DNA from 2 places in the Comamonas sp. MYb69 genome. Region 2 is predicted to be linked to the other one. Evidence: predicted binding sites of a transcription regulator. Region 2 holds the regulator's gene; the other holds the start of a gene.

Region 1 (14,286 bases), on a different contig from region 2:
GCTGGCGCTGAGCAAGACCGTGCCCGCGGTCGATCTGTGGCGCAAGATGCTGTCGATGCTGTTCGAGACCGGCCACCCCTGGATCACCTTCAAGGATGCCTGCAACCTGCGCTCGCCCCAGCAGCATGCCGGCGTCGTGCACTCGTCCAACCTCTGCACCGAGATCACGCTCAACACCAGCGACACGGAAACCGCCGTCTGCAACCTGGGCTCGGTCAACCTGGCGCGCCACTTGAAGGACGACGGCCAAGGTGGCCTCGCGCTCGACCATGACAAGCTCAAGCGCACCATCACGACGGCCATGCGCATGCTCGACAACGTCATCGACATCAACTACTACGCGGTGGGCAAAGCACGCGACTCCAACCTGCGCCACCGCCCGGTGGGCCTGGGCATCATGGCCTTCCAGGACAGTCTCTACCAATTGCACATTCCCTACGCCAGCGATGCGGCCCTGCAGTTTGCCGATACCTCGATGGAGGCGGTCTGCTACTACGCCTACTGGGCATCGACCGAGCTGGCGCGCGAGCGCGGTGTCTACAGCAGCTACCCCGGCTCGCTCTGGAGCCAAGGCATTTTGCCGCTGGACACGCTGGACCTGCTTGCCCAGGCGCGCGGCCAGGCCGGCTATGTGCAGGTCGACCGCAGCATGCAGCTGGACTGGGAGGCGCTGCGCCGCAAGATCGCGCAGGACGGCATGCGCAACTCCAACTGCGTGGCCATTGCACCCACCGCCACCATCTCCAACATCGTCGGCGTCGATGCCTCGATCGAGCCCTCGTTTGGCAACCTCTCGGTCAAGTCCAACCTCTCGGGCGAGTTCACCGTGATCAACCAGTACCTGGTGCGCGACCTCAAAGCGCTGGGCCTGTGGGACGATGTGATGGTCATGGACCTCAAGCATTTCGATGGCTCGCTGCGCCCCATCGACCGCGTGCCCCATGCACTCAAGGCGCTGTATGCCACGGCCTTTGAAGTCGATCCGGTCTGGCTGGTGGAAGCGGCCTCGCGGCGCCAGAAATGGATAGACCAGGCGCAAAGCCTCAATATCTATATGGCAGGGGCCTCGGGCAAGAAGCTCGACGACGCCTACAAGCTTGCCTGGGTGCGCGGCCTCAAGACCACCTACTACCTGCGCACCACCAGCGCCACGCAGGCCGAGAAATCCACCATCCAAAGCCGCGTGCTCAATGCCGTGCCCAGCAGCCATGCCTCGCCCGTCGCCCAGGCTGTCGCCAACGCCGCCGCTGCTGCATCGCAGTCCGCCGCGCCCGGCACCGACATTCGCTTTTGCGCCATCGATGACCCCGGCTGCGAAGCCTGCCAGTAGACCACGCGGACCGACTGAACCGGACCGCAGCAGCGGCCACCACCAGGAGCATTCATCCATGCTGAGCTTTGAAGAAGATTCGAGGGACGCGCTGGCCACACCAGCCGCGCCGGCCACCACGGCGGCCTCGCCCTCTGCATCGCCTGCCGCATCCCCAGCCGCCACATTCAAGCGCGTCAATGCCGCCGACAAGCGCATCATCAACGCCAAGACCGATGTCAACCAGCTGGTGCCTTTCAAATACAAATGGGCCTGGGAGAAATACCTGGCCACCTGCGCCAACCACTGGATGCCCCAAGAGGTCAACATGACGCGCGACATCGCGCTGTGGAAATCGCCCCATGGCCTGACCGAAGACGAGCGCCGCATCGTCAAGCGCAACCTGGGCTTTTTCGTCACCGCCGATTCGCTGGCCGCCAACAATATTGTGTTGGGCACCTACCGCCATATCACTGCGCCGGAGTGCCGCCAGTTTCTGCTGCGCCAGGCCTTTGAGGAAGCCATACACACGCATGCCTACCAGTACATCGTGGAGTCGCTGGGCCTGGATGAGGCCGAGATCTTCAACGCCTACAACGAGGTCCCCTCGATCCGCAACAAGGATGCTTTCCTGATCCCCTTCATCGAGGCGATCATGGACCCCAGCTTCCAGACCGGCACAGCGCAGACCGACCAGACCCTGCTCAAGAGCCTGATCGTTTTTGCCTGCCTGATGGAGGGCCTTTTCTTCTATGTCGGCTTCACGCAGATCCTGGCGCTGGGCCGCCAAAACAAGATGACCGGCGCGGCCGAGCAGTACCAGTACATCCTGCGCGACGAGTCCATGCACTGCAACTTCGGCATCGACCTGATCAACCAGCTCAAGCTGGAGAACCCGCAGTTGTGGACCGCCGCGTTCAAGGACGAGATCAAGGCCTTGTTTATTCAAGCAGTCGAACTTGAATATCAATATGCCGAAGACACGATGCCCAGAGGTGTGCTGGGCATGAACGCATCGATGTTCAAAGGCTACCTGCGCTACATCGCCAATCGCCGCGCAACGCAGATCGGCCTTGAAGCTTTGTACCCCAACGAGGACAACCCTTTCCCGTGGATGAGCGAGATGATCGACCTGAAAAAGGAGCGAAATTTCTTCGAGACACGGGTCATCGAATACCAGTCCGGTGGCGCGCTTTCCTGGGATTGACGCCGACCTTGATGTGCAAACCCCGTCAGAATGTGGTTTTCCTGAGAGAAAACTGTGAAATTTGGCGTCTTTATTGAGGTTTGCACTATGCCAGTTGCTAGCAGCTGATGCACAATTCAGTTTGCTATCAAAACTTCGTGTCGAATTCAATCAGGCATGAAGTCTGCTTTCTAAATTGACCCGAAGGAGAAGAGCATGGCAACGTCCAAAGCAAGCAAGAAAACTGCTGACACCAAGGCAACTGCCAAGAAGGCAGTTGCAACCAAGGCAGCCGCCCCCAAGGCAGCTGCAAAGCCCAAGGCCGCTGCCAAGCCAGCCGCCACCAAGGCAGCTGCAAAGCCTGCTGCCAAGGCCGTCGCCAAAAAGGCCGCTGCTAAGCCAGCCGCCAAGAAGGCCGCCGCCAAGCCCGCAACCAAATCCACCGCAGCTGCCAAGACTGCCGTGAAGAAGGCTGCCGCTCCTGCCAAGAAGGCCGCTGCTCCTGCGAAGAAGGCTGCCGCTCCAGCTAAGAAGGCCGCCGCTCCAGCCAAGAAGGCCGCTGCTCCTGCGAAGAAGGCCGCTGCTCCTGCGAAGAAGGCTGCAGCTCCTGCCAAGAAGGCTGCAGCTCCTGCCAAGAAGGCTGCAGCTCCTGCCAAGAAGGCCGCTGCTCCTGCCAAGAAGGCTGGCGCTCCAGCTAAGAAGGCCGCTGCTCCTGCCAAGAAGGCTGGCGCTCCAGCTAAGAAGGCCGCTCCAGCTAAGAAGGCTGCAGCTCCTGCCAAGAAGGCCGCTGCTCCAGCCAAGAAGGCTGCTGCTCCTGCGAAGAAGGCTGCTGCTCCTGCGAAGAAGGCTGCCGCTCCTGCCAAGAAGGCTGCTGCTCCAGCTAAGAAGGCTGCCGCTCCTGCCAAGAAGGCTGCCGCTCCTGCCAAGAAGGCTGCTGCTCCTGCGAAGAAGGCTGCCGCTCCTGCCAAGGCTCCAGCACCTGCCAAGAAGGCTGCCGCTCCTGCCAAGGCCCCTGCTGCTGCCAAGGCTCCAGCACCTGCGAAGAATGCTGCTCCCGCCAAGAAGGCTGCCGCTCCTGCCAAGGCCCCTGCTGCTGCTGCGCCTGCTGCTGCAGAGCCTGTCAAGACCGTGCTCAGCACCAATGCTGCTTGGCCTTTCCCCACCAACAGCCGCCCACAATAAGACCACCAAGCCGGGCAACCTGCCCGGGTGCCGCAAGGCACCGCTTGGTCACCAAGGCAACGCGATGCGTTGCCTTTTTTCTTGTCTGTCGTGCGGCGCTTTTCATGTCTGGCTACAAGGCCTCCCAAATGCCAGACAATACGGGCTCATGAATGATGCCCTTCCCACACCGCCAGCCAGCGCGCATGCAGCCACTGCCGCGATGGCACGCAAACCCAGTGCCGCCCGTCTGCGCAAGATTGACATGATCCTGGGCTCGGCAGAGCGGCATTTCGCATTGCTGGGTTTTGAAGGTGCACCGCTGGAGCAGATCGCGCAGGACGCAGGCTTTAGCCGCCACAACCTGCTGTACTACTACCCCAGCAAAGAGGCGCTGTACCAGGCGGTGCTGGCCTCGGTGATCGATGACTGGCTGGGCCATATGACAGGCCTGTCCAAGGACGGCGAGCCGGCCCAGCAGATCCGCCAGTACATCCGCGAGAAATTCGAGTTTGCGCGCACCCGCCCTTATGGCAGCCAGCTGTTCACCAAGGAGATGATTGCCGGCGCGCCGTTTGCCGCCTCTGCGGTGCGCGAGCGCATCGCACCGTTGCTGGCAGCCAATGTGGCAGCGTTTGCGCATTGGGCCGGGCAAGGCCGGATCGCGCCGGTCAATTTCCAGCACCTGATGTTCAGCATCTGGGCCATCACCCAAGGCTATGTCGACCAGCAAACCCAGTTTGCGCTGCTGCAGAACAAGGCCGCACTGGACGCGGGTGACTTCGCCCAGGCCGAGGCCTTGCTGGTGCAGATGCTGTCGGCCACGCTCAAGATCGAACTGCCCGATTGAGCAAGGACCTGCGGCCCCTGGTGCAGCGCTTGTCCCCCGTGCTGCATGTCGCATTTGCCTGTACATATCCAAATTTGATAGCAACATTCCAAGCATCCATCGATGCTTGCGCAAATCCAGTGCTGAGGGATCGCGATCCGACAGCACAGCCCCCTGGATTTTTTAGCCCCCGCAGTCTTGAACTGTCATCAAATGACCTTATTATTAGCACTCGAAGGGGTAGAGTGCTAAAACCACCACTTCTCAGAAATTTTTGCGTATTTGGCGCGGCATCTGCCGGGCCATCTTTCATCAAAACCTGGTATTGATATTGAAGGAGTTGTTATGAACCTGCGTCCTCTGCACGATCGCGTGATCGTTAAGCGTCTGGAAAACGAAACCAAGACCGCTTCGGGCATCTACATCCCCGACAACGCTGCTGAAAAGCCAGACCAAGGCGAAGTGCTGGCCGTTGGCCCAGGCAAGAAGAACGACAAGGGCGAGTCCATCACCTTGGGCGTGAAGGTCGGCGACCGCGTGCTGTTCGGCAAGTACTCCGGCCAATCGGTCAAGGTGGACGGCAATGAACTGCTGGTCATGAAAGAAGAAGACCTCTTCGCCGTCGTCGAGAAATAAAGCTACTGCGCAGGCGCCAGGCGTCGTTGCGCGGTGCTCGCAATCCTCACGTACCCAAGTACGTTCCGGTTGCTGCGCTCCATGCGCCTAGCCTGACACCTGCTCGCTACGCTTTCTCTCCCGAGCATTCATTCTCATTTCAAGTTTTCAAGTATTTAGGAGCCAAAAATGGCAGCAAAAGACGTAGTATTCGGCGGTGAAGCACGTGCACGCATGGTTGAAGGCGTGAACATTCTGGCTAACGCCGTCAAGGTGACCCTGGGCCCTAAGGGCCGTAACGTGGTGCTCGAGCGTTCGTTCGGCGCCCCTACCGTGACCAAGGACGGTGTGTCCGTGGCCAAGGAAGTGGAACTCAAGGACAAGCTGCAGAACATGGGCGCCCAGCTCGTGAAGGAAGTGGCCTCCAAGACCAACGACATCGCTGGTGACGGCACCACGACCGCTACCGTGCTGGCCCAAGCCATCGTGCGCGAAGGCTCCAAGTACGTGGCTGCTGGCCTGAACCCGATGGACCTGAAGCGCGGTATCGACAAGGCTGTCGCCGCCCTGGTGGAAGAGCTCAAGAAGCAATCCAAGGCCACCACCACCTCCAAGGAAATCGCCCAAGTCGGTTCGATCTCCGCCAACTCCGACGAATCCGTGGGCAAGATCATTGCTGACGCGATGGACAAGGTCGGCAAGGAAGGCGTGATCACCGTGGAAGAAGGCAAGTCGCTGGACAACGAACTCGACGTCGTTGAAGGCATGCAGTTCGACCGTGGCTACCTGTCGCCCTACTTCATCAACAACCCAGAAAAGCAAGCCGCGATTCTGGACAACCCCTTCGTGCTGCTGTTCGACAAGAAGATCAGCAACATCCGTGACCTGCTGCCTACGCTGGAAGCCGTGGCCAAGGCCGGCCGTCCTCTGCTGATCATTGCAGAAGACGTCGAAGGCGAAGCACTCGCTACCCTGGTGGTCAACACCATCCGTGGCATCCTGAAGGTTGTGGCTGTGAAGGCTCCTGGCTTCGGCGACCGCCGCAAGGCCATGCTGGAAGACATCGCCATCCTGACCGGCGGCAAGGTGATCGCTGAAGAAGTGGGCCTGTCGCTGGAAAAGGTGACCCTGGAAGACCTGGGCCAAGCCCAACGCGTCGAAATCGGTAAGGAAAACACCACCATCATCGACGGTGCTGGCCAAGCTGCTGAAATCGAAGCCCGCGTGAAGCAAATCCGCGCTCAGATCGAAGAAGCCACTTCCGACTACGACCGTGAAAAGCTGCAAGAGCGCGTGGCCAAGCTGGCCGGCGGTGTTGCCGTGATCAAGGTGGGCGCTGCCACCGAAGTCGAAATGAAGGAAAAGAAGGCCCGCGTGGAAGACGCCCTGCACGCTACCCGCGCTGCTGTGGAAGAAGGCATCGTGGCCGGTGGTGGCGTGGCTCTGCTGCGCGCCAAGCAATCCGTGGGCGCCCTGGCTACCGGCAATGCCGAGCAAGACGCTGGTATCAAGCTGGTGATGAAGGCCATCGAAGCGCCTCTGCGCGAAATCGTGGCCAACGCCGGTGGCGAGCCATCGGTGGTGGTGGATGCCGTGCTCAAGGGCACGGGCAACTTCGGCTTCAATGCGGCCAACGACACCTACGGCGACATGCTGGAAATGGGTATCCTGGACCCAACGAAGGTGACCCGCACCGCGCTGCAAAACGCTGCGTCCGTGGCTTCGCTGCTGCTGACCACCGAGTGCATGATTGCTGAAGCCCCCAAGGCTGACGCAGCTCCTGCCATGCCCGACATGGGCGGCATGGGTGGCATGGGCGGCATGGGCATGTAATTGCCCCGGCTGTCATAGCGCAGCATCAAGCCTGCAAGTACCCTTGCGGGCTTGGTGCCAGACACCAAAAAACCCGGCACCGCCAAGGTGGCCGGGTTTTTTTATCGTCTCTGGCTCAGCGGGTTCATCCGCACCGACTCAGCGGCAGGCGCGCTCCAGCATCGCATGCAACAGCACATTGCAGCCTGCGGTGATGTGCTCGGGCTTGGCGTCTTCAATCTCGTTGTGCGAGATGCCATCCTTGCAGGGGATAAAGATCATGCCCGCAGGCGCCAGGCGCGCCATATAGACGGCATCATGGCCCGCGCCGGAGACGGCATCCATGTGCGAGTAGCCCAGCATCTGCGCGCCGCGCCGCACCGCATCGATGCAATCCGCGTTGAAGGGCTGGGCGGTGTAGCTGGACACCAGGTCGATCTTGATCGGCAGGCCGGTCTCGTCGCTGATGCGCGCGGCCACCGCGCGGATGTCCTGGTCCATGGACTCGCAGTCGGCATCGGTGGCATTGCGCAGGTCGATGCTGAATTTCACCTCGCCCGGAATCACATTGCGGCTGTTGGGGTGCACATGCACCATGCCCACCGTGCCGCGCCCGTGCGGCGGGTGGCGGTGCGCGCAGGCCACCACTTCCTGCATCACCTGGGTGGCGACCTGCAGGGCATCCTTGCGCAGCGCCATCGGCGTGGGGCCGGCATGCGCCTCCATGCCGGTGACGGTGCAGTCATACCAGCGGATGCCCAGCACACCGGTGACCACGCCAATCGTCTTGTCGTGGTCCTCCAGCACCGGGCCTTGCTCGATATGGGTTTCAAAGTAGTAGCCGATCGGGTGGTCACCGGGCTCCTGCGGGCCGATATAGCCGATGCGCGCTAGCTCGTCCTGCACGCTTTTGCCGTCGGTATCCTTGGCGGCATAGGCATGCTCCAGGCTGAAGGCCTTGGCAAACACGCCCGAGCCCATCATCACCGGCACAAAGCGCGAGCCCTCCTCGTTAGTCCAAAACGCGACCTCGATGGGCGCCTCGGTCTCGATGCCATGGTCATTGAGCGTGCGCACCACCTCGATACCGGCAAGCACACCATAGTTGCCATCAAACTTGCCGCCCGTCGGCTGGGTGTCGATATGGCTGCCGGTCATGATCGGCGGCAGGCTGTTGTTGCGGCCCGGGCGGCGCATAAAGCCATTGCCGATCTTGTCAATGGTGACCGTCATGCCCGCCTCCTTGGCCCAGCGTGTCACCAGGTCGCGCCCTTGGCGGTCCAGGTCGGTCAGGGCCAGGCGGCACACGCCCCCTTTGGCGGTGGCGCCAATCTGGGCCAGCTCCATCAGCGATGCCCAGAGCCGGTCGCCATTGATGCGCAGCTGGCTGGTATCGGTCTTCACTTTCGTGTCCATGCTTGGTCTCCTTGTTTCATTGCGCGCGTGCCACGGCCGTCGGCGCCGTCTCTTGCGCCCGCTTTTGCACCGCCTGGAAGTTGGGGCCGAAGGCCGGCCGCTTGAAATACTGGCCCGCGCCCTTCTCGGCGCGCAGATCGCCGTTCGCATACACCACGCGGCCCCGGCTGATGGTGTGGCTGGGCAGGCCTGTCACCTGCCGGCCTTCAAAGATGTTGAAATCGCCCTTGGAGTGCTGGGTCTTGGCCGACAAGGTCTTGGTCGCCTTCGGATCCCAAAGCACCACATCGGCATCGGCGCCCACGCCGACAAAGCCCTTGCGCGGATAGACATTGAAGAGCTTGGCCGTGTTGGCCGAGGTGATCGCGACAAACTCGCTGGGCGTCAGGCGCCCGGTGTTCACCCCGGCATCCCAGACCACGGCCATGCGCTCTTCAACGCCGCCGGTGCCATTGGGCGTCTTGGCAAAATTGTCCTTGCCCACAGCCTTTTGCTCGGCGCAGAAGGTGCAGTGGTCCGTCGCCGTGGTGTGCAGGTGCCCGGCCTGCAGGCCACGCCACAGCGCCTCCTGGTGCTCCTTGGGGCGGAACGGCGGGCTCATCACATAGGCGGCGGCCGTCGCGTAATCAGGATGGCGGTAGACGCTGTCGTCAATCGTCAAATGGCCGGCCAGCACCTCGCCGTAGACGCGCTGGCCGCGCGCCCGGGCACGGGCAATGGCGTCGGCCGCCTCGATGCAGCTCACATGCACCACATAGATGGGCACGCCCAGCACATCGGCAATCGCAATCGCCCGGTTGGCGGCCTCGGCCTCCACCATCGGCGGGCGCGACAGCGGATGGCCTTCCGGGCCGGTGATGCCCATGCGCGCCACCTCCTGCTGCAGCAGGTAGACCAGTTCGCCGTTCTCGGCATGCACGGTGGGCATGGCGCCCAGCTCCAGCGCGCGCCGGAAGCTGTTGACCAGCGTTTCGTCGTCGCACATGATGGCGTTCTTGTAGGCCATGAAGTGCTTGAAGCTGTTGATGCCTTCGTCGCGCACCAGCCGGCCCATGTCCTCGCGCACCTGCTCACTCCACCAGGTCACCGCCACATGGAAGGAGTAGTCGGCCGCCGACTTCTCGGCCCAGCCGCGCCACTTGCGGTAGGCGTCCATCAGCGGCTCCTGCGGCGCGGGAATCACAAAGTCGATGATGCTGGTGGTGCCACCGGCGAGGCCCGCGGCGGTGCCAGTGAAGAAGTCGTCAGCGGTGACCGTGCCCATGAAGGGCAGCTGCATATGGGTGTGCGGATCGATACCGCCGGGCATCACATACTGGCCGCTGGCATCCAGCGTTTCGGTGCCGGCCGGCGCCTGGGCCGCAGCCCCCTCACCGACCGCCACCATCTTGCCGTCCACCAGCAGCACATCGGCGCGCTCTTCACGGTCCGCATTCACGACGGTACCACCACGGATCAGAAGGGGGTGGCTGGCTGTGCTCATCATGTCTCTCCTTGGTTCAAATCACAAAAACGGCGGCTGCTACGCTCAAGCGCGCCGCAGCATGGCCTGCGACGCCGCCACATGGCTGGCCATGCCGATGCGGTAGACCACACCGGCAATGAACAGGCCGATAAACCAGGCATAGGCATACAGGTCCTTGAAGATCGCTCCCACATCGGGGAAGCTGGCAGGAAACGCGGCATTGAGAAAGCCCGGAATATTGGGCGCCACGCCGCAGGCAAATGCGGCCACGGCCACCCAGTTCCAGCCGCCGGAATAGCTGTATTTGCCGCCCTCGCGGTAGAGCTCGTCCACATCGAGCTGGGTGCGGCGGATCAGGAAGTAGTCGACCATCAGGATCCCGGCGATCGGGCCGAGCAGCGCCGAGTAGCCGATCAGCCAGGTGAAGATATAGCCCTGGGTGGACTCCAGAATCTTCCAGGGCATCATCAGGATGGCAATCGCCACGGTGATGTAGCCGCCGGTGCGGTAGCTGATGCGCTTGGGGTTCAGCGCAGAAAAGTCGTAGGCGGGGCCCACCAGGTTGGCGGCCAGATTGACGCTCACCGTATCGACCAGCAGCACGATGAGGGCGATGAGCACCGCAGCGCCGGTCATGCGCGCGGCCACATCCACGGGGTCCCACAGCGCCTTGCCATAGATGACCACGGTGGCCGAGGTGACGATCACCGCCAGGGCCGCCAGCAGGCCCATGGGCACCGGCAGGCCAATGGCCTGGCCCACGATCTGGTCCCGCTGCGAGCGGGCAAAGCGGGTGAAGTCGGGAATATTCAGCGCCAATGTGGCCCAAAAACCAATCATGGCTGTGAGCGACGGCCAGAAGGTGCCCCAGAACTGACCGGCCTTCGCTTCGCCGGCTGCAAAGGCCGACGGCTTGCTCAGGATCGGGCCAAAGCCGCCCGCCTTGTCATACACCCACCACAGCAGCACAAAGCAGATCACGATCTTGGCCGGCGCCGTATAGGTCTCGAGCTTGCGGATGGACTCGATGCCATGCACCACAAAGTAGAACTGGATGGCCCAGAAGACCAGGAAGCAGACCAGCTGCGCCACATTGATGCCCAGCCAGGAGATCTTCTCGCTCTCGAGCGGATGGCCCAGGATCACGCCGAGCAAGGTGTAGATCATCAGGCCGCCAAACCAGGTCTGGATGCCATACCAGCCGCAGGCCACCAGCGCGCGCAGCACGGCAGGCAGCTTGGCGCCCCGGGTGCCGAAAGAGGCACGGGCCAGCACCGCATAGGGGATGCCGTATTTGGCGCCCGCATGCCCGATCAGCAGCATCGGCACCAGCACAATCAGATTGGCCAGAAACACGGTCATGACCGCCTGGAACGCCGACATGCCGCCTTCAACCAGACTGGCAGCCAAGGTGTAGGCCGGAATGCACATCACCATGCCTATCCACAACGCCGTGAAGTGGTACCAGGTCCACGTTCGCTGCGAGGCTTGCGTGGGTGCGAGGTCGTCGTTCCAAAGGCCGCCGGCTTCGCTGCCGGCGGCACCCCTTGCTTGCGCGTCATGGGACATTGCTCACTCCTTGAGAGGTGTTATCGATAGGTTCTAAGCGTCCAAATCCAAAGTCTTGGTTTCCATCCTGTAGCACATCGGGTCATGCAAAAAGCGCGCCACCGCAAGGGACGGCGCGCTCGCCGCTCAAGGGGAGATCTGCGCGGCTACCCGTGACGGGTTGTTGGGGTGGGTGGTCCAGTTCGCGTACTCGCCGGTGACGGTCTTGCCGGTGCGCGCATCCACCTCGCCGGGCTGCAGACTGCGCATCGAGATCGTGTCGGGCACCGGGCAGATCGACACGCAAAGGTTGCAGCCCACGCATTCGGCCTCGTTCACCTCAAAGCGTCGCTCACCGGCCTCACCCTTTTGGTAGAAGATGGCCTGGTGCGAGGTGTCTTCGCAAACCACATGGCAGCGTCCGCACTGGATGCAGCTGTCCTGGTCGATCACGGCCTTGTCGATGTGGTTGAGGTTCAGGTCCTTCCAGTCCCTGACGGTAGGCACGGCGCGGCCCTGGAAGTCTTCGATGGTCTTGAAGCCATGCGCGTCCATATAGTGCGACAGGCCATCACACATGTCCTGCACGATCTTGAAGCCATAGACCATCGCAGCGGTGCAGACCTGCACCGTGCCGCAGCCCAGCGCGATGTACTCGGCCGCATCCTTCCAGGTGGTGATGCCGCCAATGCCGGAGATCGGCAGGCCAGCGGTTTGCGGATCGCGGGCGATCTCGGCCACCATGTTCTGCGCAATCGGCTTGACCGCCGGGCCGCAGTAGCCGCCGTGCGAGCCCTTGCCATCGGTGCTGGGGTGCATCACCAAGGTGTCCAGGTTCACGCCCATCACCGAGTTGATGGTGTTGATCAGCGACACCGCATCCGCCCCGCCCGCCTTGGCCGCGCGCGCCGGAAAGCGCACATCGGTGATGTTGGGCGTGAGCTTCACAATCACCGGCAGCCGGCTGTAGTGCTTGCACCATTCGGTGACCATCTGGATGTACTCGGGCACCTGGCCCACGGCAGCGCCCATGCCGCGCTCGCTCATGCCGTGCGGGCAGCCAAAGTTCAGCTCAATGCCATCGGCGCCCGTGTCCTCCACCATCGGCAGGATGCGCTTCCAGCTCTCTTCGACGCAGGGCACCATCAGCGAGGCGATCAGCGCGCGATCGGGCCAGGCCCGCTTCACCCGGGTCATCTCCTCCAGGTTGATCTGCAAGGGACGGTCGGTGATCAGCTCGATATTGTTCAGCCCCATGACGCGCCGGTCCTGCGACATCAAGGTGGAGTAACGCGGCCCGTTGACGTTGACCACATGCGGGTCCTCGCCCAGCGTCTTCCAGACCACACCGCCCCAGCCCGCCTCGTAGGCGCGGGTGACGTTGATCTCCTTGTCGGTCGGCGGCGCAGAGGCCAGCCAGAAAGGGTTGGGGCTGCGGATGCCCAGAAAATTGCTGCGAATATCGGCCATGGCGACTCCTTGGTTCGGTGGATAAAGGGCTGGGCGTGCGCTTAGGCGCTAACACCCACTTCGCGCATCAACATGCGGTGCATGGCCGCTGCGGCGCGTTTGCCGTGCTCTACGGCTTCCACCGTCAGGTCTCGGCCGCCCCAGCGGCAGTCGCCCCCCGCCCAGACCCGCTCCAGGCTGGTCTGGCCGTCTTCGTCCGTCTCGATCCGACCGGCCTTGAGGGCGATACGTGCGCCGGCGGGCTCGGCGATATAGCTCTGGCCGATGGCCTTGAGCACCATGTCGGCCGCCAGCACCTCGGTCTCGCCGGTGGTTTGCAGCTTGCCATCAACCTGCTGCGTGGCCGCCAGGCGGATGCCGCTGACGGCACCGTTGTCCACCAGCACCTCCTGCGGCGCCGCCCACAGCCGGATCGTCACGCCATGGGTCTGCGCCCATTGCTGCTCCACTGCGGAGGCCGACATCGCATCCTGACCGCGCCGGTAGACGATGGTGACTTCCTGGGCACCCAGCAGGCGGGCTTGGACGGCCGCGTCCACGGCCGTCATACCGCCGCCAATCACCACCACACGCCGGCCTACCGGCACCGTGGATTTGTCGGGCGCCTGGCGGATATCGGCAATGAAATCGACCGCATTGCGCAGGCCCTGGGCGGCGGGCTCGGCAATACCCAGGTCATTGACCCCTGCCAGGCCCAGGCCCAGAAACACCGCATCATGGCTGGTCAGCAGGCTGTCCAGGGTGAAGTCGCGGCCCAGGCGCTGGTTGTTGCGCGGGGCAATGCCACCCACCGACAGCAGCCAGTCAATTTCACGCTGTGCAAAATCGTCGGTGGTCTTGTAGCTGGCCAGGCCGTACTCGTTCAAGCCGCCAAGCTTGGGTTTGGCATCGAGCAGGCTGACATCATGGCCCTGCAAGGCCAGCAGGTGTGCGCAGGCGAGCCCGGCCGGGCCCGCACCCACAACAGCCACCTTCTTGCCGGTGGGCTCGGCGCGTTGGAACAGCGGCGCCCCGCCCCCTGCCATGAAGCGGTCGGTGGCATAGCGCTGCAGCGCGCCAATCTCCACCGGTTTGTCCTCATTGGTGTTGCGCACGCAGGCCTGCTCGCACAGCACCTCGGTCGGACACACCCGGGCGCACATGCCGCCCAGGGGGTTCGATTCGAGAATGGTCTTGGCCGCGCCCCGGATGTTGTCCTGCGCAATGCGGGCAATGAAGCTGGGCACATCGATGCTGGTCGGGCAGGCCGTGGCGCAGGGCGCGTCGTAGCAGTAGTAACAGCGCTCGGCCTCGATCGATGCCTGCGCCCATGTCAGCGGCGGGTGCGCATCTGAAAAGTTATCGGCATATTGTTGCGCGCCAAGCCGTCCTGCGCGCACACCGCATCCTGTGGGTCCGTTCATGACTCATCCTCCTCGACTGGGTTACCAGCGCGAGTGCGAACGGCTCCATCACCATGCCGCCTGCGACCGCGC
Region 2 (14,286 bases):
TCGATGGGGATGCCATGCTTGAAACCAAAGGACTGGAACAGCAAGGTCAGGCTCGATTGCGGTGCCTGGATCCACTCCTTGATATAGGCCTGCAGCTGGGAGCCGCGCATATTGCTGGTGTCGATCACATGGGCCTGCTCGCGCAGATCGGACAGCAGCGCACGCTCCTCTTCAATCATCTGCACCAGCGCACGCGGGCCTTCCTGCAGCTTTTCGTTGGTCAGCGGGTGGCGCCTGCGGGTTTCGGAGAAGCGGCGCATCAGCGTGTCGCGCTGCGCATCCATGTAGATCAGCCGTACCTGCGCGCCCGCTTCGCGCAGCCGCTCGAGTTGCTCGGGCACCAGGTACAGGCCCTTGGCGCTGCGCGCATCCATTGCAATGGCCACGCGGCTGCCGTGCTGCCAGTGCTCCAGCGACACCAGCGCCTGCATCAGCTCGGGCGGAAAGTTGTCCACACAGTAGTAGCCCACGTCTTCGAGCGCATGCAGTGCCACGGACTTGCCCGAGCCGGCCATGCCGGTGATGACCACCACTTCCAGCGGCTGCGGGGCAGATGTCTTATCGGTCATTCATTCCTCCGGCAATCATCTCTTGGGCATGCGCCCGGCTGGTGGCCGAGAGGTTTTCGCCGCCCAGCATGCGGGCAATTTCATTGACCCGCTCGTCATCGGCCACGGTACGGATATGGCTGGTGCTGCCGCCCTTGCTGCGCTGCTTGGCCACCAGCAGGTGGTGGTCGCCGCGCGCAGCCACCTGGGCCAGGTGGGTGACGGCCAGCACCTGGCGGTCACGGCCCAGCGCCCGCATCACACGGCCCACCGCATCGGCCACCGCGCCACCAATGCCCGAATCGATCTCGTCAAAAATCAGGGTGGGCGCCTGGCCGAGCTGGCTGGTCGATATTGCAATGGCCAGCGAGATGCGCGAGAGCTCGCCGCCCGAGGCTACCTTGGCAATCGGCTTGGGATCGATGCCGGGGTGGCCGGCGACCAGCAGTTCCACATCGTCGATGCCATCGCTGCGCGGCTCGCGTGCGGGGCTGACCTGGGCGACAAAACGGCCGCCGGCCATGCCCAGGTCCTGCATCGCAGCGGTGATGGCCTTGGACAGGCGCTTGGCCGCCTGCTGGCGCGCCTGGCTCAGCGTAGCGGCCACTTTTTGGTAGGCCTCCTGTGCCTGCTGGGCGTTCTTGCTGAGTTGCACCATGTCGGAGGAGGCTTCGAGCGCCAGCAGCTCGGCATGCCAGCCCTGCAGCAGCGCGGGCAGGTCTTCGGGCGCACGCTTGTAGCGCCGCGCCAGCGATATCCAGCTGCCCAGGCGCTGGTCCAGCTGTTCGAGCTTGTCCGGGTCCAGCTCGGCATGGCGCAGGTAGCCGTTGAGCGAGCGTATCACATCCTCGAGCTGGGCCAGGCACGACTCCAGCGATTCGGCCATCGCCGAAAAACCCGGCTCCACATGGGCCTGGTCCTGCAGCGCATGCAGGCTGCGGTTGACCTGGGTGAGCGCGCCGCCGTCTTCGCCTTCCAGGCTGGCCATCGCGTTGTTGGCCGCGTCCATCAAAGCCTGGGCATTGGACAGGCGCCCATGCTGGGTGTTGAGCTCTTCCCATTCCTGCGGGCCGGGCGCGAGCTTGTCGATTTCGGCGATCTGCCAGAGCAGGCGTTCGCGCTCGCGCTGGTGGGTTTCTTCCATGCTGCGCGCTTGCTGCAAGGCCTTGTCGGCACTGCGCCACAGCGCATAGGCGCGTTGCGTGGGGGTGCTGTCGCCACCGGCATAGGCATCGAGCAGCTGGCGCACCGATTCGGGCTGGGTCAGCCCCTGCCAGGCATGCTGGCCATGGATATCGACCAGCGCGCCGGCAATGCTGCGCAGCTGCGTGGCGGTGGCGGGCACGCCATTGATCCAGAACTTGCTCTTGCCCTGCGCATCGATCACGCGGCGCAGCAGCAAGGTTTCCTCACCCGGCATGTCGTTGTCGGCCAGAAAGCCTTCGAGCGTGGCGGGCGTATCGAACTCGGCCATCAGCTCGGCGCGGCTCGCGCCCTGGCGCACAAAGCCGGTGTCGGCGCGGTGGCCGAGCACCAGCTGCAAGGCATCGATCAGGATCGATTTGCCGGCACCTGTCTCGCCCGTCAGCGCCGTGAAGCCGGGCTGGAAATCCACCTCCAGCTGCTCGACGATGACGAAATCACGCAAGCCAATGCGTCTGAGGCTCATGGCGTGATGCCTCCTTCGTTCCAGCCCAGCTTTTTGCGCAGGGTGGCGTAGTAGTTCCAGCCCCGGGGGTGCAGAAAGCGCGCCTTGTGCGGCGCGCTGCGCACCAAAATCTTGTCACCGCGCAGGATGGAGGCGAGCGACTGCATGTCGAAATTGGCGGCCACATCGCGCCCGCCAATCACCTCGATCGAAATCTCCTGCGTGTCCGGAATCACGCTGGGCCGGTTGGACAGCATATGCGGCGCAATCGGTGCCATCACCCAGCAGGGCACCGTCGGGTGCACGATGGGGCCGCCGACCGACAGCGCATAGGCCGTCGAGCCGGTCGGGGTGGCAATGATCAAGCCGTCCGCGCGCTGGTTGGCCACCAGCTGGCCATCGACCTCGACCCGCAGCTCGACCATGCCCGAGGTTCCGCCCCGGTTCACCACCACATCGTTGAAGGCCAGGGCCTCGAAGACGCATTGGCCTTCGCGCATCACGCGGGCATGGATCATCGAGCGCACTTCTTCTTCGTACTCGCCAGCCAGAATCGCCGACAGCGGGCCCATGAAGGTCTGCAGCGGCACATCGGTCACAAAGCCGAGGCGCCCCTGGTTGATACCGACCAGCGGCGTGTTGTACTGGGCCAGCTCGCGCCCCACGCCCAGCATGGTGCCATCACCGCCCAGCACAATGACCAGGTCGCAGCGTTCACCGATCTGCTGCATGCTGAGCGTCGGGTAGTGTTCCATGCCGGTGAAGGCGGCGGTTTCCTGCTCCAGGAATGCAGTGCCGCCCTGGGCCTCGATATAGCAGGCGATCTGGCTGAAAGCCGCATAGGACTGCTGGCGCACCTCGGCAGTGGGCGGTGCATGGTGTTTGCCGATCAGGGCAATGTGTTGGAAGCGAGACTGCATACGCAAATTACATCACCAAAGTGGCGTAATCTTTTTGAATTTCTTGAGCAGCCCCAGGTGGCGGCTGCCGCCTGCCCTGCAAAGGCGGGCCGCGCCGGTGGCCGGGGCTGGGCCTGGAGCTGCGCTGGCGCCTGCAGGCAGGCACGCGGGGCAGCTACGGCTTCATTGTTGCATGGGCGCCATAAGTCGGGTGCGTGGTAGCCATCTCTGGGGTCCGGCTGCTGGCTGGCGTGCTCCGGGTATCCCTGGTTCTGGCCCGAACGCGCCTGCTGGTGCCAAGGACACGGATAAAATGCGCCCATGCTCGATGACCGCGCCCGGCTGCTGCTCAAAACCTTGGTGGAACGCTATATAGCGGATGGCCACCCAGTGGGCTCCCGCGCGCTCACGCAGGCGCCGGGGCTGGACTTTTCGCCGGCCACGATCCGCAATGTGATGGCCGACCTCGAAGGCCTGGGCCTGATTGCCAGCCCCTACACCTCCGCCGGCCGCATCCCCACGGCCAAGGGCTACCGCCTGTTTGTAGACACCATGCTGACCGTAGACCCGGACCAGGTCGTGTCGGCCGAGATTGCGCCCGAGCAGCCGCAAAAGGTCATCACCAGCGCTGCTGGCGTGCTGTCGGAGCTGTCGCAGTACGTAGGCGTGGTGCAGGCGCCGCGCAAAAGCTCGTCGTTCCGCCATATCGAGTTCTTGCGCCTGTCGGAAAAGCGCATCCTGCTGATCCTGGTCTCACCCGAGGGCGATGTGCAAAACCGGGTGATCTTTACCGAGTCGGACTATTCCCAAAGCCAGCTGATCGAGACGGCCAACTACCTCAACGCCCATTACGCCGGTTTGGCGATGGAGCAGGTGCGCCAGCTGCTGCGCAAGGAAGTGGACAGCCTGCGCGACGAGATCGCCGCACTGATGCTGGCGGCGGTGAATGTCGATGAAGACGCCCAGGAGGCGCCGCATGAGCTGGTGATTGCCGGCGAGCGCAACCTGCTGGCCGTCAGCGATTTCAGCAACGACATGACCAACCTGCGCCGGGCCTTTGACCTGTTCGAGCAAAAGACCCAGATCCTGCACCTGCTGGAGAACTCCAACCGCGCCGAAGGGGTGCAAATCTACATCGGTGGCGAGAGCCAGCTGCTGTCCGTCGAGGAGCTGTCGGTCGTCAGCACCCCCTACCAGGTCAATGGCAAAGTCGTCGGCACCTTGGGCGTCATCGGCCCCAAACGCATGCCCTACGAGAAGATGATCCAGATCGTTGGAATCACCTCCAAGCTCGTATCCAACGCGCTGAGCCATCCGAAATAAACGCTAGAATGCAAAGCTTCACTCGCCGGGCATCCCGGCAAGTGGTGGTGCCGGGGCGTTAGCTCAGTTGGTTAGAGCAGAGGACTCATAATCCTTTGGTCGCGGGTTCAAGTCCCTCACGCCCTACCAGATTCATTGGCTGCACAGCTATCATTTTTGATGCTGTGTGGCTTTTTTATTGGCGCTGGTGCGCGCGGCGTTTGCTGTATTGCCGAATGTACCCATGACAAAACGGTCATTCTGGGCTGCAGCAGCACCCTCTGCCCAGCGGCTCCCACAGCCCCTGAGTCTGGCAATGACCAACCCATGCCGGTTCATAATCATCCCCCAACTTGTTCCAGAGGCCTCTTTCATGGTGGATAAATCCTTGCTGCAGCAGCTGGTGCTGGAGCGGCTGGCCGATGACCTGCGGCAGGTCGAGCAGGCGGTGAGCGCTGCGCATGAGGCCGCGACCCACGAGGAGAATATTGCCGAGAACAAGTACGACACCTTGGGCCTGGAGGCGGCCTATCTGGCGACGGGCCAGGCGCGTCGCGCTGAGGCCATACGACAGGCGCTGGTCCATTGGCGGATTTTTTGCCCGCAGCCCTATAGCGCCGGCAGGGGCATACAGCTGGGCGCGCTGATTTGCCTGCTGGATGCGGACGAGAGACAGCAGCAGATCTTTCTCGGCCCTGAAGGGGGCAACATGAAGCTGGTCATTGGCACTGAGTCCATCCAGGTCATCAGCAGCCAAGCGCCCTTGGGCCAGGCGCTGCTGGGCAAGGCGGAGGGCGATGAGGTGACGCTGGAGGTGGCGCAGGTCAGGCAGCAGTTGGAGGTGCTGTGGGTTCGTTAAGCTGGCTGAACCCTGCGCCGCGTTTGCACCAGCACCATGGCCACCGCCACCAAGCTGGACAGCAGCACCGCCCCCCAGGCTCCCAGTGCGGGGACTGGGGTGGGTGTGCCCGGGTTGGCCGTCGGGCCGGCTGTCACCGCAAAGCTTTGCTGCTGCTGCGGGGCGGCGAAATAGGCGCCATTGCCTGCCTGGTTGGCATTGACCACACAGGTGCCCACGCTGAGAAAGCTCACCGTATTGCCCGTGACCGAACAAATCGCAGCCGCTGAGGGATCGATGGAAAAAACCACCGGCTCGCCCGATTCACCGCCAGTGGCTGCAATGTCGTAGCTGCCTCCCACAGGGGCAGGACTGGGCGGGGTGGAGCTGAAGGTGATGGACTGGGGCGTGGCGCCATCCGAGGAGCCGTTCAGGGTGATGGACTGGGTGCCAAGATTGTCGACTTCAAAACGGAAGGCATCTGTGACGGGGCCCGCAGCAGCCGGCGCAGTGAACGTAAAGCTGATCGTACAGGGCGTGAATTGCGGATAGGGGCCTGCAGCGCAGCTGCTGTCCACGACTGTAAAGGCGGAGTTTGCAGGCGGCGTGACGCTGCTGACATTCAGTATGAATGGCGTGGGGCCTTGGTACTCCACCGTAACGCTCTGCGCTGCCGATACGCTGCCCGCCGCCGTGTTGCTGAAGTTGATGCTGCCTGGCGTGAACAGCAGACCCTGTGCCTGCGCGGCCTGCAAGCCCAGCGCGGCAGCCACAGCGATCAGTGACTTAGTAATCCATGAAATGAATATTCTCATACCAACTCCAGATGATTGGAGTGGATGTTAGCACTCGCCTACTTTTTATGTCATCGGGTATAGCCTGACGGCGTCAGCAGCACCGGGCAACAGGAAAGCGCTGCACAAGGAGGCGCTGGACAGCGCATTAGCTGAGCAATAAACAAGACAGGGGAGAGGATCGCCATGCCGCGAGGGCCTATGCCTGTTTCCGGAACACAGACCTGGCAAGGTCCGCTGGAAGGACTTGGGCGGAGCGCGTCGCAAAGACGGCGAGAGCGCTTCAACGTGAAAAAAATGCCTGGCTACATGGAGAACCGCTGGCTAGCAAAAACGACCACTGGAGTAAAAACCCAGTAGGTCGCCCCACGATGAAACAAGGAACGGCGGCAATCGCTGAACCTTGGGGCCTATGATATTCGCAAATGAGAATTATTCTCATAAAACCATTTGATGAAAAGGGCGATCAGCGTTTGGCGGCAGCGCCAGCGGTTCGCAAGCCGTCGCCCGCCCCCAGCAGAACTGCCATACAAGGGGCGTAAGATGAACCTGCCTTCATGCGGGCATGGCTGCCCATGCCTCTGCATGGCGGCTGCACCCCGTGCATCAGTGGCTGGCGTGGCCTAGCCTGCGCCATGCGCTGACCTCCACGAACGGAATAGGACCTTCATCATGACCGTCAAAGCCTATGGCGCCCACGCGGGTGACCAACCCCTGCAAGCCCTGAACATCGAGCGCCGCACGCCCGGCGCCCAGGACGTGCAGATCCGCATTGCCTATTGCGGCGTCTGCCACTCGGACATCCACCAGGTGCGCTCCGAATGGGCGGGCACGCTCTACCCCTGTGTGCCCGGGCATGAGATTGTCGGCGAGGTGGCGGCAGTTGGCTCCGAGGTGAGCGATTTCAAGCCCGGGGATCTGGTAGGCGTGGGCTGTATTGTGGACAGCTGCCAGCACTGCGTGGACTGCGGCATGGGGCTGGAGAACTACTGCAACCACATGGTGGGCACCTACAACGGGCCCACGGCCGATGCGCCGGGCCATACCTTGGGTGGTTATGCGCAAAGCATCGTCGTGCACCAGCGCTATGTGCTGCGCGTCAGCCACCCACCGGCCCAGCTGGCTGCCGTGGCGCCGCTGCTCTGCGCCGGCATCACCACCTACTCGCCACTGCGCCACTGGCGCGTGGGGCCGGGCCACAAGGTCGGGGTGGTGGGCATTGGCGGCCTGGGCCATATGGGCATCAAGCTGGCGCATGCCATGGGCGCGCATGTGGTGGCCTTTACCACCTCCGAATCCAAACGCGATGCCGCCAAGGCGCTGGGTGCTGCCGAGGTGGTGGTCTCGCGAAATGCCGATGAGATGGCCGCCCATGCCCAGAGCCTGGACTTTATCTTGAACACCGTGGCCGCCCCGCATGACCTGGACCCGTTCTTCAACCTGCTCAAGCGCGATGGCACGATGACCCTGGTCGGTGCGCCTTCTACCCCGCACCCATCGCCCGGTGTGTTTGGACTGATCATGAAGCGGCGCAGCCTGGCCGGATCGCTGATCGGCGGTATCCCCGAGACGCAGGAGATGCTCGATTTCTGCGCCGAGCACGGCATTGTGGCGGACATCGAGCTGATCCAGGCCGAGCACATCAACGAGGCCTATGAGCGCATGCTGCGCGGCGATGTGGCCTACCGCTTTGTGATCGACAACGCCAGCATCTGATGCCTTGAGTGCCTGACGCTCCAAATGCAGTGCATGCCCTGGGCAAGCACTGCATTTTTCTTTGGGGGCTGCGGCGGAACTTGTGCCCCTCGGCCGCCTCAGACAGCGGCCCTTTGTTTTTTGCTCCACGCCCCATGTTGTCACGTCGCTCCCTGGTCCTGTCCGGCAGTCTGTCTGCGGTGATGGCCGCTCTTTTGCCGATGGGCCACGCCCTGGCCCGCAGCCCGCAGCCGCCGCGCAAAATGCCGGTGCTGTTCATCGGCCATGGCAGCCCGATGAATGCCATCAGCGTCAACCCCTTTACCCAGCATCTGCAACGCTGGGGTGCCAGCCTGCCCCGGCCCACCGCCATCCTGGTGGTGTCGGCCCATTGGCTCACGCGCGGCAGCACCGGCGTGACGGTCAACGACAAGCCCGCCACCATCCATGATTTCTCCGGCTTTCCGGCCGAGCTGCATGCAATGCAGTACCCGGCCGCAGGCCACCCGGCGCTTGCTGCCAAGGCGGCCGCGCTGGTGCGCAGTGGCCAGGCGCAGCTGACGGACCAGTGGGGGCTGGACCATGGCACCTGGACCGTCTTGCACCACCTCTACCCCCAGGTCGATGTGCCGGTGTTCCAGGTCTCGATCGACTACAACCAGCCTGCCCCTTACCACTATGCAGTGGGCAAGGAACTGGCCGCCTTGCGCGAGCAGGGCGTGCTGGTCATTGGCAGCGGCAATATCGTGCACAACCTGCGCGCCACCGTGCGCGGCGCACCCGAAGGGCTGATGGCCGCCCGCGACTGGGCGCAGCAGTTTGATGAAGCAGCCAAGCAGGCCTTGCTGGCGGGCAACCACGAGGCCCTGGTGGCCTACCAGCAGCTGCATGCCTCGGCCAGGATGGCCGTGCCCACACCTGACCACTACTGGCCTTTGCTCTACGCCCTGGGCGCTGCCCACGGCAGTGGCCCGGCGCGCCAGGTGTTTGAGGGCTTTCAGTCGGGCACCATCAGCATGCGCTGCCTGCAGTGGGATGCCTGATCAGCGCAGGCTCCTGAGCGCCTGGGCAAGCTGCTGCACGCCCCGCTCAATCTCGGACAGATCCAGCAAGGCATAACCCATCACCACGCCGGCTTCCGCATGCCTGGCCTGCTCCAGGTACAGCGGGCTGATCGGGTAGACGCGCACGCCGCGCTGCGCCGCCGCCTGCACCAGCTGCGCCTCGCAGCTGGCGGGAAGCGCCGGAAACCACACGGCCAGATGCAGGCCGCTGGCCGCACCCTGGATGCGCACTTGCGTGCCCAGATGCTGCTCCAGCGCCTGCAGCAAGGCCTGCTGGCGCGCCTGCTGTTTGCGCCGCATGCGCCGCACATGGCGGGCATAGCTGCCGTCGTCGATCAGCTGGGCCAGCGCGCGCTGGGGGCCGGTGGCACTGTGGCGGTCGGTCAGCAGCTTGGCCTGGGCAAACAGGCTGGCGAGCGCCGGGGGCAGCACCATATAGCCCAGGCGCAGCTGGGGCGACAAGGTCTTGGAGAAGGTGCCTACATGGATCACGCAGTCCGCGCTGTCGAGCGACCACAGGCTGGGCTCGGGCCGAACGGTGTAGCGGTAGTCGCTGTCGTAGTCGTCCTCGATCAGCCAGCAGCGCTGCGCACGCGCCCAATCGAGCAGGGCATGGCGGCGGGCAATCGGCAAAAAGCCGCCCAGCGGAAACTGGTGGCCGGGCGTGACATAGGCCAGCTTTGCGGATGCCTCTGCGGTCAGCGTCGCCAGCTGCGAGGTCTGCAGGCCATCGTCATCCACCTCGGCGCAGACCAGCTGCGCGCCATAGGCCGCAAACACCTGGTGCGCCATGCGGTAGCCGGGGTTCTCGACGACGACCGGGTCGCCCGGGTTGAGCAGCAGCCGGGCGCAGAGATCAAGCGCATGCTGCGAGCCGTTGACGACCAGGATCTGCTCCGTGCTGCAGCGTATGTCCCGGGTCTGGAGCAGGTGCTTTTGCAGCGCCTGGCGCAGCTCGGGCGCGCCCAAGGCAGACGCATATTCCAGGCGCTGGCTGCGCTGGCCTTCGGCCCGGCGCAAGGCCTTGAGCCAGTGCAGGGTCGGGAAATCGCTGCCCGCCAGCGGCCCGTAGACAAAGTCGATCATCCCGGCCGGATCGGGCGCAGGCGGGCGCAGCGGCATGGCCTGCAGGCGCTGGGCAAAGGCGGACAGGCGATCGTTGTCGGGCAGCTGGCGCCGGGGCTCGGAGGCAGCTGCCGCCTGGCCCTGGGCGCGGATGCGGTCAGCAGCCCCTGCGGCCACGCGCGTGGCCGCCCCGGGCCGGGTATCGACAAAGCCGTCCGAGGCCAGTTGCTCATAGACCAGGCTCACCGTGCCGCGCGACAGGCCCCGCTCAGCGGCCAGCGCCCGAGTCGAGGGCAGGGCGGTGCCGGCCGCGTAGCTGCCGTCACCGATGCGCGCGCGGAGGTCGCGGTACAGGCTGCGGCTGCCGGGACGGGTGGACGGGTGGGCTGGCATGGCGGGCAACTGGACCAGTGATTTTGTTGAAAACTGGCTATTTTTAACCAGAAGCGGCAGCCGCACAATCCGGGCTTGGCCGCAACCCAGCCCGGGCGCGGCAGCAGTTTTGACAGGGAAAGAAGAATGTTCAAAGGTTTGAGTGCGTTTCCGCTGACCCCGATGGATGAGAGCGGCATCGATATGCCGGCATTTGCGCAGCTGGTGCAGCGCCTGGTGGCGGCCGGTGTCGATTCCATCGGCGCGCTGGGCTCTACCGGCAGCTATGCCTATCTCTCGCGCGCCGAGCGGGCCCAGGTGGCGGCGCTGGCGGTGGAGCAGGCCCAGGGCGTGCCCGTGGTCGTGGGCATTGGCGCGCTGCGCAGCCGCGATGTGCTGGACCTGGCCGATGACGCCCAAAAGGCTGGCGCCAGCGGCCTGTTGCTGGCACCGGTCTCGTACCAAAAACTGTCCGATGACGAGGTCTATGGCCTCTACCAGGCCGTCTCGCGTGCGGTGTCGGTGCCCATCGTCGTGTACGACAACCCCGGCACCACGCGCTTTGAGTTCAGCGATGCGCTGCATGGCCGCATTGCGCAGTTGCCCCATATCGCCTCGATCAAGATCCCCGGTGTGCCGGCCGATGCGGCCGAGGCCAAGGCGCGTGTGCAGCGCCTGCGCGCTGTCGTGCCCGCCCATGTCAGCATCGGCGTCAGTGGCGACGCCTTGGGGGCCAAGGGCATGGTCGCGGGTTGCGATGCCTGGTACTCGGTCATCGGCGGCCTCTGGCCCCAGACCACGTTGGCCATCACCCGTGCTGCACTGGCGGGCCAAGCGGAGCAGGCGTTGGAACTGTCCCACCGCCTCGCGCCGCTGTGGTCCTGGTTCCAGCAAAAGGGCGGCAGCCTGCGCTCGGTCGCCACCGCTGCCGAGCTGATGGGCCTGGCCCGCTCGCCTTGCCTGCCGCTGCCGTTGCACACCTTGCAGGGGGCGGATCGCGCGGCATTTGCAGCGCTGTTGCAAACGCTGGACCTGGCCTGAGCTCCAGCAGCGTTCAAGCCGCTAGGCGCATGGCCTGCGCGCGCAGCAGATCCATAAAGTTCTGCTGCTCCTGCGAGGCCTCCTGGTCCTTGCGCGTCAGCATGCCAAACGGGGCCATCGGCACATCGATCTGCACCGGCAAGGTCTTGACCAGGCCCATGCGCAGATAGTCCTTCAAGGCCGAATCCGACAGCAGCATCACCGCGTCCGTCAACTGCACCAGTTGCTGCATCGAGTAGACGGAGCTGCACTCGGTGATATCGGCCGGCACCGGCAGCTCCAGGCTTTGCAGCAGCTGGTCCAGCGCGATGCGTGCCGGCGTGCTGGCCGGCTGCAAGATCCAGGGCCAGTCACGCACCAATTCCTCCCAACTCAGCTTGCGGCGCCGCGCCAGAACATGGCCGCTGCGCACCACCACCAGCAGGCGCTCATTGCCCAGCGCTTCAAAGTCATAGGCCTCGCTGTCGCCAGCAATGCGGCGGCGCGCAATGGCCAGGTCAATGCGGCGCTGGTCCAGCAGGCGCAGCACCTGGTCGCTGGTGTCGCCCATGATGCGCAAGCGCAGCTGCGGGCTCTGCGCTTTCATCTGGGCCACGGCCGTCATCACCAGGTCGGGCGCTGCGCCCATGATGGTGCCGATCGCCAGGTAGCCATAACCGCCTTGGCGGCGCACCGCCAGGTCCTCGGCGCAGCGGTCCAGGCTGTTGAGCGAGGCCTCGGCAAAGCGCACCAGCTGCAGGCCCAGCGCGGTGGGGCGCATGCCGCGCGGCAGGCGCTCAAACAGCTGGCAGCCAAACATGTCTTCGATCTCGCGCAGCATGCGCGTGGCAGCCGGTTGCGACATCGCCAGGCTGATCGATGCGCGGTGCAGATTCAGGCTCGACCCCAGCGCCACCAGCATGTGCAGATGCTTGTAGCGCAGGCGGTTGAGCAGGCTGCGCTGCAGCGGTGGTGCGGCCGATAAAGCGGGTTTTGCTGGCATAAATAAAAGGTATCGGATATGACTGAAATTTGATTTGTTAGGCATCAATCATGCGCGTACATTCAGCTCCACACAAGAACGAATGACCTTTTAGGAGACAAACATGAACGCCATCGCGCACACTTTTTTCAGACCTCCCGCCTCACGACGGCGCTAGCGCAAGCCGCGCCCCATCGGTGCTGGCTTGCCAGCGCCGCCTTCTCCTTTCTCGCTCCCGCAGCGCCCGCCATTTGGCAGGCGCGCAGGCCGCGCATTGTCTTTAAGGATTTGTCGTGAAAAAACTCCCCGCTCCCTTGCTCGCCAAGATCTCCTGGCGCCTGCTGCCCTTCTTGCTGCTGATGTACATCATGGCCTTTCTGGACCGGGCCAATGTGGGCTTTGCCAAGGTGGCCTTCCAGGCCGATACCGGCATCAGTGACGCCGCCTTTGCGTTTGGCGCCGGTGTGTTCTTTGTCGGTTATGCACTCCTGGAAGTGCCCAGCAATCTGATCATGCACCGCATCGGCGCGCGCATCTGGATGTGCCGCATCATGGTCACCTGGGGCCTTGTGTCGGCCGCGATGATGTTTGCCCATAACGAGACCACCTTCTATGTGCTGCGCTTCCTGCTGGGCGTGGCCGAGGCGGGCTTCTTCCCCGGCGTCATCCTGTACCTCACCTACTGGTTCCCAGCCGCGCACCGGGCGCAGGCCATGGGCTTTTTCTACTTCGGCGCGCCGCTGGCCTTTATCTTTGGCAGCCCCTTGTCGGGCCTGCTGCTGGAGCTCGATGGCATGGGCGGCTGGCATGGCTGGCAGTGGCTGTTTGCGGTCGAAGGCCTGATGGCTGTGGCCGTCGGTATCTGGTCGTATTTCTACCTCACCAACCGCCCGGCTGATGCCCAGTGGCTGAGCGCCGACGAGCGCCGCCAGGTGCAGGACATCATCGACAGCGAAGAGCGCGCCAAGGGCGGCCACCAGCACAGCCTGCTCGCTGCCATGTGCCAGCCGCGCGTGCTGTACCTGGCCCTCGTTTATCTGCTGATCCAGGCCAGCGTCTACGGCGTGGTGTTCTACCTGCCCAGCCAGGTGGCGGGCCTCTTGGGCACCAAGGTGGGTCTGCAAGTCGGCCTGGTCTCGGCCATCCCCTGGCTCTGCGCACTGCTGGCGGCCTGGTGGGTGCCCGGCTTTGCCCAGCGCAGCCAAAAGCCCCGCAGCGTGGCCAGCGCAACCCTGGTCGTCGCAGCCATCGGCATGGCCGCATCGGTGAGCTTTTCCAGCCCGCTGCTGGGCGTCGCAGCCCTGTGCTTTGCGGCGGCAGGTTTTATCGCGGTGCAGCCGGTGTTCTGGACCTTTCCTGCCAACACGCTGGCTGGTGCCGCTGCTGCGGGTGGCATTGCGCTGATCAATTCGCTGGGCGCCGTGGGCGGCTTTGTCGCCCCCATCGTCAAGAACTGGGCCGAAGGCCATTTCCACTCACCCGCCGCAGGCCTGTACCTGCTGGCAGGCACAACGGTACTGGCAGCGCTGCTGGTGCTGGGCATCCGGGCCCGCATGGCGCCCGCTGCGCTGCAGCCCCAGACCGCTGCCTAAATTGCATAAGGAGCAAACACCACCATGAGCCAGATCCCCACCATCAAGCAAGTGCGCGCCTATACCCTCAAAGGGGGCGGTGCCGACTACCACGACCAGGCCGATGGCCACTGGATCGACGACCACATCGCCACGCCCATGGCCAAGTACCCCGAGTACCGCCAGAGCCGCCGCAGCTTTGGCATCAATGTGCTGGGCACCCTGGTGGTCGAGATCGAGGACAGCGCAGGCAATGTCGGCTTTGCCGTCACCACTGGCGGCGAGCCGGCCGCCTATATCGTCGAGAAGCACCTGGCGCGTTTTCTGGAAGGCGCCAAGGTCACCGACATCGAACGCATCTGGGACCAGATGTACTGGTCCACCCTGTACTACGGCCGCAAGGGCATCGTGATCAACACCATCTCCGGGGTAGACCTGGCGCTCTGGGATTTGCTGGGCAAGGTGCGCGGCGAGCCGGTGCACCAGCT

Evidence for each region. Region 2 encodes HrcA, which represses chaperone genes, less so after heat shock. Its sites were predicted from a motif close to TTAGCACTCNNNNNNNNNGAGTGCTAA; they were not measured.
Region 1: WH303_RS05200 (co-chaperone GroES) is a predicted target of HrcA. The motif match lies at 4,711-4,737, and genes of this name have one in related genera.

Annotation. Positions count from the first base shown of each region.
Region 1 is NZ_JBBGZG010000003.1:201,463-215,748, reverse strand. Features, by position in the region: gene WH303_RS05220 (ribonucleoside-diphosphate reductase subunit alpha) at 1-1,330, shown strand, start outside; gene WH303_RS05215 (ribonucleotide-diphosphate reductase subunit beta) at 1,389-2,516, shown strand; gene WH303_RS05210 (hypothetical protein) at 2,712-3,677, shown strand; gene WH303_RS05205 (TetR family transcriptional regulator C-terminal domain-containing protein) at 3,880-4,506, shown strand; gene WH303_RS05200 (co-chaperone GroES) at 4,831-5,121, shown strand; gene groL (chaperonin GroEL) at 5,290-6,933, shown strand; gene WH303_RS05190 (Zn-dependent hydrolase) at 7,072-8,328, opposite strand; gene hydA (dihydropyrimidinase) at 8,345-9,811, opposite strand; gene WH303_RS05180 (NCS1 family nucleobase:cation symporter-1) at 9,857-11,362, opposite strand; gene preA (NAD-dependent dihydropyrimidine dehydrogenase subunit PreA) at 11,489-12,811, opposite strand; gene WH303_RS05170 (NAD(P)-dependent oxidoreductase) at 12,853-14,214, opposite strand.
Region 2 is NZ_JBBGZG010000006.1:186,340-200,625, reverse strand. Features, by position in the region: gene rapZ (RNase adapter RapZ) at 1-569, opposite strand, end outside; gene recN (DNA repair protein RecN) at 559-2,217, opposite strand; gene WH303_RS10725 (NAD kinase) at 2,214-3,116, opposite strand; gene hrcA (heat-inducible transcriptional repressor HrcA) at 3,417-4,418, shown strand; tRNA gene WH303_RS10715 (tRNA-Ile) at 4,471-4,547, shown strand; gene WH303_RS10710 (hypothetical protein) at 4,569-4,772, opposite strand; gene WH303_RS10705 (GreA/GreB family elongation factor) at 4,774-5,256, shown strand; gene WH303_RS10700 (hypothetical protein) at 5,253-6,050, opposite strand; gene WH303_RS10695 (NAD(P)-dependent alcohol dehydrogenase) at 6,702-7,745, shown strand; gene ygiD (4,5-DOPA dioxygenase extradiol) at 7,880-8,767, shown strand; gene pdxR (MocR-like pyridoxine biosynthesis transcription factor PdxR) at 8,768-10,246, opposite strand; gene WH303_RS10680 (dihydrodipicolinate synthase family protein) at 10,373-11,266, shown strand; gene WH303_RS10675 (LysR family transcriptional regulator) at 11,280-12,248, opposite strand; gene WH303_RS10670 (MFS transporter) at 12,521-13,819, shown strand; gene rhmD (L-rhamnonate dehydratase) at 13,844-14,286, shown strand, end outside.